Halorhodospira halophila SL1: one gene and its partner. The protein of the gene in region 1 binds, or shares a complex with, the protein of each later gene. Links are inferred from orthologs where the notes say so. Each region holds a gene or a part of one and is shown on either strand. Other genes may lie near its edges.

Region 1 (3,308 bases):
CGGCGCCGGCCACCCCCGGGCTGGCCCCACCCAACCCCGACCGAGGTTATTCATGGGCAACGCCGAACGGGTGGCCACGCTGGAGCGGCTGGGTGACGCGAACACCCTACCCGCCCTGCCTTATGTCGCTCACGACATCCTGGTGGCCACCAGCCACAACGAGGTCAACATCAGCGACGTCGCCGAAACTCTGGCCCGCGAACCGGGCCTGGCGGCGCGCATCGTTGCCATCGCCAACTACGCCTTCTTCTCCCGCCGCGAGACGGTCTACTCCCTCGAGCAGGCGATCATGCGCATCGGGCTCAACCGCGTGCGTGTACTTGCCACCTCGCTGCTGCTCAACGACATCTTCCAGACGGGCCAGTGCCCCCACTTCCAGCTCCAGCGGTACTGGCACGAGGCCCTAGGGACCGCCTTCTGCGCCGCTCGTCTGGCCCCCCACTCCGCCCCGCGGGAGAACCGCGACGCCGCGTACCTGGGTGGCGTGCTGCACAGCATCGGTCTGCTGCTGCTGGTGCATGTCTTCCCGCAGACCATGGACGAGGTGCTCGCCGAACATGAGGCGGACCCGGAGCGCTCGCTGGCCGGCATGACCCATCGCGCCCTGGGCTGCGACTACGGCGAGGCCGGGGCTCTGCTACTGCGCGAGTGGTCGATCCCCGAGGCCATCGTCGTCGCTGCGGGGCACACCCACCGCGAACGCTATCAAGGCGCCCACGCCGATCTGGTGACCACCATCCGGTTCGCCAACGAGTGGCTGCAGCGGGGTTTCGACCCGGAGCAGTGCGCCGACGCCCCGCCCATCCCGCAGGGCAAGCTCGAACGCATCGGCAACGCGTGCCGTGAGGAGTACGAGGCCCTGGCGGCGTTCGCACAACTGCTCAGCGGCGAGGCCTGACCCCTGCCGCGGCCTGGCCGCCCTCGGCCAGCGACAGAAAACCAGCGGCCTTGTCTTCCGTCTCCTGGAGCTCGGCGGCAGCGGTGGAGTCCGCCACCACCCCGCCACCGGCCCAGTAGGTCATACTGCCGTCGCTGCACGTCGCGGTGCGAATGGCAATGCTGGTGTCCATGCGGCCATCCAGCCCCAGGTAACCGATGGCCCCACAGTAGACCCCGCGCGGTCCCGGCTCGAGCTCGGTGATGATCTCCATGGCACGGCGCTTCGGCGCCCCGGTGATGGAGCCACCGGGCAGGCAATCGCGCAGCAGATCGGTGGCGCGCCGCCCCGGGGCCAGGCGCCCGGTGACAGTACTGACCAAGTGGTGCACGCTGGCAAAGCGCTCGGCGCGGCAGAGCGACGGCACCCGCACGCTGCCCACCTCGCACCCCTTGCCCAGGTCGTTGCGCAGCAGATCGACGATCATCACGTTCTCGGCCCGATCCTTGGCGCTGCCCAGCAGGTCCCGGCGGGCCGCCTCATCCTCGGCGGGATCGGTGAACCGCGGCCGGGTGCCCTTGATCGGCTCGGTGGTCACCCGCCCGTCGCCGTCGATGTGCAAGAAGCGCTCCGGCGAGAGGCTGAGCACATCGCCCCCGGGGAAGCGGAGCCACGCCGCAAAGGGCGCCGACGAGGCTGCGCGCAGGGCGAGGTACGCCGCCTGGGGATCCCCGCAGCAGGGCACCGAGAAGCGCCGGGCCAGATTGACCTGGTAGCAGTCACCGGCGTGCAGATACCCCTGCACCCGACGGAAAGCGGCCGCGTACCCATCGGCGTCCGGTTCACGGAGGACCGGACCTGCGGTCGACCACGGCTGCGGTCTCGCCCCCGTCTCCCGGCGGCAGGCCACGTCCGCCAGCCAGGCCTCATCCAGGCGTCGCCCCACCGCAGTGCTGCATTCGTGGCGATGGTCGGTGATTACCGCGTGCTCGTAGATCCCCACGGCCATCTCGGGCAACGCGGGATCGGCACCCGGAACCCCCATCAGGCGGCGCCCCAGGTCGTAGCCGAAATACCCCACCGCGCCGCCGGTGAACGGCCACCGAGGGTCAACGGGGAGCGGGCCGAGGGCATCGAGCTCAGCAGCCAGGTGGGCCAGCGGATCGCCGTGCCGGCGCTCGACCCGCTCGCCGCGCCGGATGGTGGTCTGCCCGCCGGCTGCGATCAGCGTGACCGTCGGCCGGGCGACGAGGATGTCGTAACGCGCCCCGGCACAGCCGCCGTGGCCCGAGTCGAGCCACGCTGACCACGGTTCGCCCCCCAGGACGCGCATCGCCGTTGCCCCGTCACCGATGTACGGCAGGGATCGAGATTGCAGGGGTAAGGACACGTAATGGTGCTCCGGACAGCTCAGATCGTTTAACCTCGCAACGATAAAAAAACCTACGGTCGACGGAGGAGAATCATGACCGACCAAGGCCATGCGGCATTCTACGATGCCCGTCCCTGGGAGCGCTGCTACGGTACCCCCCCCGACCAAGAGCCGATGCTGCAGGAACTGGGCACCGTGGCGGACATCGCCCGTCGGCGGGCCGAGCAGAGCCCGCACCTGCCGGCGTACACCGCCTGCCTGGAGAATGGCCTGAACGCCACCCTGGATTTTGCCACCGTCGACCGCCTGGCTGACTGCTTCGCCGCCTGGCTGATGACCGAGGCCGGGATCCGCCCCGGCGACCGGGTGGCGGTGCAGATGCCCAACGCCCTGCCCTACCCGGTCGCCGTCTTTGGCACGCTGCGTGCCGGCGCGGTCCTGGTGAACATCAACCCCCTCTTCACCCCGCGGGAGATGCAGCACCAACTGCAGGACAGTGGCGCGCGCGTCCTGGTCATCGTCGACCTGTTTGCCGACAAGCTCCCCGGCGCGCTAACCGGGACCGCCGTCGAGGAGGTGGTCCTGAGCGGGGTTGCCGACCTCTTCCCCTGGCTTAAGCGCGGCCTTGTTCACGGCGTCCTGCGCGCCAAGCGGGAGATCCCGGCCTCGCCGCAGGGCACGCGCCGGCTCGGAGCGGTGCTGGCCCGCGGCGAGCGGCTGGGCCCGCAGCCTTGGCCCGAGCGCAGTCCCGACGACCTGGCCCTGCTGCAGTACACCGGCGGCACCACCGGACTGCCCAAGGGGGCCGAGTTGCGCAACCGCAACATCCTCGCCAACCTCGAGCAGATCAAGCGGGTGGCCGGCGACGCCATCCGCCCGGGCGAGGACGTGGTGCTGACCGCGCTCCCGCTCTACCACATCTTCGCCTTCACCTTTAACTTACTCACCTTCCACCACTACGGCTGCCGGAATATCCTGTGCCCCTCACCGCGCCCGGTGGACAAGCTCCGCAAGGCCTTCGAACAGTTCCCGGTGAGCAAGTTCTCGGCGGTCAATCTG
Region 2 (3,309 bases), 140 kb from region 1 along the record:
ATAATCGACGGCGATAGCCGCCGGCTGGAAGTCCTCGCGGATCACGCCACGGCTCGGCGAGGCCCGCTTGATCTCGGCGATCACCCCGGTACCCCCGGCCTCGATCCGCTGCAGCAGCGCGTCGCGGAACCCGCGGGTCGGCGGCAGATCGGCCGCAGCGGCCGAGAGCTCGCGCAGCGAGCGGCTCTCGGCCCGCTCGACCACCTCCTCGACCTTACGGCGCAGGATGCGGCGCAGGATATCCGGCGTCCCGGGCGCGCTCATTGGGCGAGTTCCTTGGTCGTCGCCACGAAGCGCTCCAGCGTCTGAGCGGCGGCACCGGAGGTCATGAGTTCCCGGGCTCGCTCCACACCACGACGCAGATCGGGGGCCTCGCCGCCAACATAGAGCGCAGCGCCGGCGTTGGCGGCGATCAGCTCCATGGCGGCAATGCGCTCGCCGGAGAAGGCGGCACGGATCATCGCCAGACTGTCCTTGGTGCCGGAGATGGTCACCTCATTGAGCGGCGCGCTGCGCAGCCCCAGATCCTCCGGCGTGACGGTGTACTCCTCGATCTGGCCGTTGCGCAGCTCGGCGATCCGCGTCGGTGCGGCGATGCTGATCTCGTCGAGCCCGTCCTCGGCGTGGACCACCAGCACGTGGTCGCTGCCCAGCGCCTGGAGCACCTCGGCCACCGGGCGCACCCACTCCTGCCCGAAGACCCCGAGCAGCTGGCGCCGCGCCCCGGCGGGGTTGGACAACGGGCCCACCAGGTTGAACAGGGTGCGGACCCCGAGCTCCTTGCGCGGTCCCACGGCGTGCTTCATGGCGCTGTGGTGCAGCGGGGCGAAGAGGAAACCAACGTTGACCCGACGGATGCACTCAGCCACCGCCTCGCTGCTGAGTTCCAGCGTGGCGCCGCAGGCCTCGAGCAGGTCGGCGCTGCCGCTGCGCCCGGAGACCGAGCGGTTGCCGTGCTTGGCCACCGGGATGCCCCCGGCGGCGGTCACGAAGGCGGCGGCGGTCGAGACGTTCAGGGTGCCGCGGGCATCGCCACCGGTGCCGCAGGTGTCCACCAGGCGGTGGAAGTCGTCGCCGACATCGACCCGCTCGGCGAGCTCCCGCATGACCGAGGCGGCGGCGGCCATCTCCTGGACCGTCTCCCCCTTGAGCCGCATGCCGATGAGGAAGCCACCGATCTGCGCCGGCGTCGCCCCGCCGGTCATGATGGTGCGGAAGACCGCGGTCATCTCATCGGGGCTGAGATCCTGGTTCTCCGTGATGCGACGAAGGGCGGCGGTTAGGTCCATAGGGTGCCTCGGTTTTTTTCGGTTCAGTGTGCAGCGTTCAGGGCGCAGGGTTCAGGCGACGGCGCGGGGCTGCTCCAGGAAGTTGCGCAGAAGATCGTGCCCGGCGGAGGTAAGGATCGACTCGGGGTGAAACTGCACGCCCTCCACCGGCAGTCGGCGGTGGCGCAGCCCCATGATCTCGTCGATGGCGCCGTGGGGCCCCTCGGTCCAGGCGGTGATCTCCAGCTCCTGCGGAAGGCTCTCGCGCTCGACGATCAGCGAGTGGTAGCGGGTGGCCTCCAGCGGCTCGGGCAGACCGGCGAAGACCCCCTGGCCGCGGTGGCGCACCGGGGAGGTCTTGCCGTGCATGACCTCGCGGGCCCGGATCACGCGGCCGCCGAACACCTGCCCGATGGTCTGGTGCCCCAGGCAGACACCGAGGATGGGCACTTCGCCGGCCAGGGCGCGGACCACCTCCAGCGAGACGCCGGCCTCGTTGGGGGTGCAGGGCCCCGGGGAGATCACGATGCGCTCCGGGCGCAGGCGGCGCACCTCGTCGATACTGATCTCGTCGTTGCGCACCACCTCGACTCGGGCACCCAGCTCGCCCAGATACTGGACGAGATTCCAGGTGAACGAGTCGTAGTTATCGATCATCAGGATCATAAGCCAGCCTCGGCCATCTCGACGGCGCGCAGCAGCGCCCGGCCCTTGTTCAGGGTCTCCTTCCACTCCAGCTCGGGAACCGAGTCTGCGACCACACCGGCACCCGCCTGGACGTGGACCTGGCCATCGTGAACCACCGCGGTCCGGATCGCGATGGCGGTGTCCATGTTCCCCGACCAGGAGAGATAGCCGACGGCGCCGGCGTAGACACCGCGCTTGACCGGCTCGACCTCGTCGATGATCTCCATGGCACGGATCTTCGGCGCGCCGGAGACCGTGCCGGCCGGGAAGGTGGCCCGCAGCACGTCCATGGGACCGAGCCCCGGTCGCAGCCGCCCGACCACGTTGGAGACGATGTGCATGACCTGGGAGTAGCGCTCCACCACCATGCGCTCGGTCAGGCGCACCGTGCCGGTCTCGGCGACCCGGCCGACGTCGTTGCGCCCGAGGTCGATGAGCATCACGTGCTCGGCGATCTCCTTCGGGTCGGAGACCAGCTCCTGTTCCAGCTCCTGGTCGCGGGCCTCGGTGGCGCCGCGCTTGCGGGTCCCGGCAATCGGGCGCACGGCCACCTCGCCATCCTCGAGGCGGACCAGGATCTCCGGCGAGGAGCCGACCACCTGGCAGGCGCCGAGGTCGAGGAAGTACATGTAGGGCGAGGGGTTGGTGCAGCGCAACGCGCGGTAGAGATCGAGGGGCTCCGCGCTGAACGGCATGCTCATGCGCTGCGACGGGACCACCTGCATCACGTCGCCGGCGGCGATGTACTCGCGGATCCGCTCCACCGCGGCCTCGAACCCGGCCTGGGTGAAGTTGTAGCGGGGCTCCCCCGCCGCCACGCCGCCGCCCGGACGCCGGGTGCGCTCCAGGGGCTCGGCCAGCCGCCCGGCCAGTTCGTCCAGCCGTGCCAGGCCGGCTGCATAGGCGTCCGGCTCGCGCGGATCGCAGTGGACCACCAGATAGAGCCGCCCGGCGAGGTTGTCGAAGACGACCACCTCCTCGGCCTCCACCAGGCAGATGTCCGGCAGCCCGAGGGGGTCTTCCGGGGCGCTAGCGGCCAGCCGCGGCTCGACGTAGCGCACCGTGTCGTAGCCGAAGTACCCCACCAGCCCCCCCAGGAACCGCGGCATCTGCGGGAATCCGGAGGGCGTCGCGGCGCGATGACGGTGCTGATACGCCTCGATCCAGGCCAGCGGATCGCGCACCTGCTGCTCGTCGACGAGCGCGCCATCGCGGCGGACCTCAACCCGGTGCCCGTAGACGGCGATCTCGGTCCGGGCCGGCAGCCCGATGATGGAGTAGCGGCCCCACTTCTCACCGCCCTCCACCGACTCGAAGAGGAAGGAGCGCGGCCCGCGGGCGAGCTTGAGATAGG

Evidence for each region.
Region 2: the proteins of pabB (region 1) and HHAL_RS10515 are in contact, whole or in part, in a solved structure (PDB 8RP0), measured with the Escherichia coli proteins. The link is inferred for Halorhodospira halophila SL1 from one-to-one orthologs.

Annotation. Positions count from the first base shown.
Region 1 is NC_008789.1:2,421,854-2,425,161, forward strand. Bases 75-3,073 are described here. They hold pabB (aminodeoxychorismate synthase component I), read right to left. Parts: upstream 2,268-3,073; coding sequence 882-2,267; downstream 75-881. Other genes in these bases: HHAL_RS11150 (HDOD domain-containing protein), read left to right, coding at 75-898; HHAL_RS11160 (long-chain-fatty-acid--CoA ligase), read left to right, coding at 2,343-3,073. Also shown: more of HHAL_RS11150, read left to right, coding at 53-74; more of HHAL_RS11160, read left to right, coding at 3,074-3,308. UniProt on the Escherichia coli protein: Part of a heterodimeric complex that catalyzes the two-step biosynthesis of 4-amino-4-deoxychorismate (ADC), a precursor of p-aminobenzoate (PABA) and tetrahydrofolate.
Region 2 is NC_008789.1:2,283,466-2,286,774, forward strand. The notes cover bases 138-3,137. They hold HHAL_RS10515 (anthranilate synthase component II), read right to left. Parts: upstream 1,935-3,137; coding sequence 1,341-1,934; downstream 138-1,340. Other genes in these bases: trpC (indole-3-glycerol phosphate synthase TrpC), read right to left, coding at 138-264; trpD (anthranilate phosphoribosyltransferase), read right to left, coding at 261-1,289; trpE (anthranilate synthase component I), read right to left, coding at 1,931-3,137. In the rest of the region: more of trpC, read right to left, coding at 1-137; more of trpE, read right to left, coding at 3,138-3,309. UniProt on the Escherichia coli protein: Part of a heterodimeric complex that catalyzes the two-step biosynthesis of 4-amino-4-deoxychorismate (ADC), a precursor of p-aminobenzoate (PABA) and tetrahydrofolate.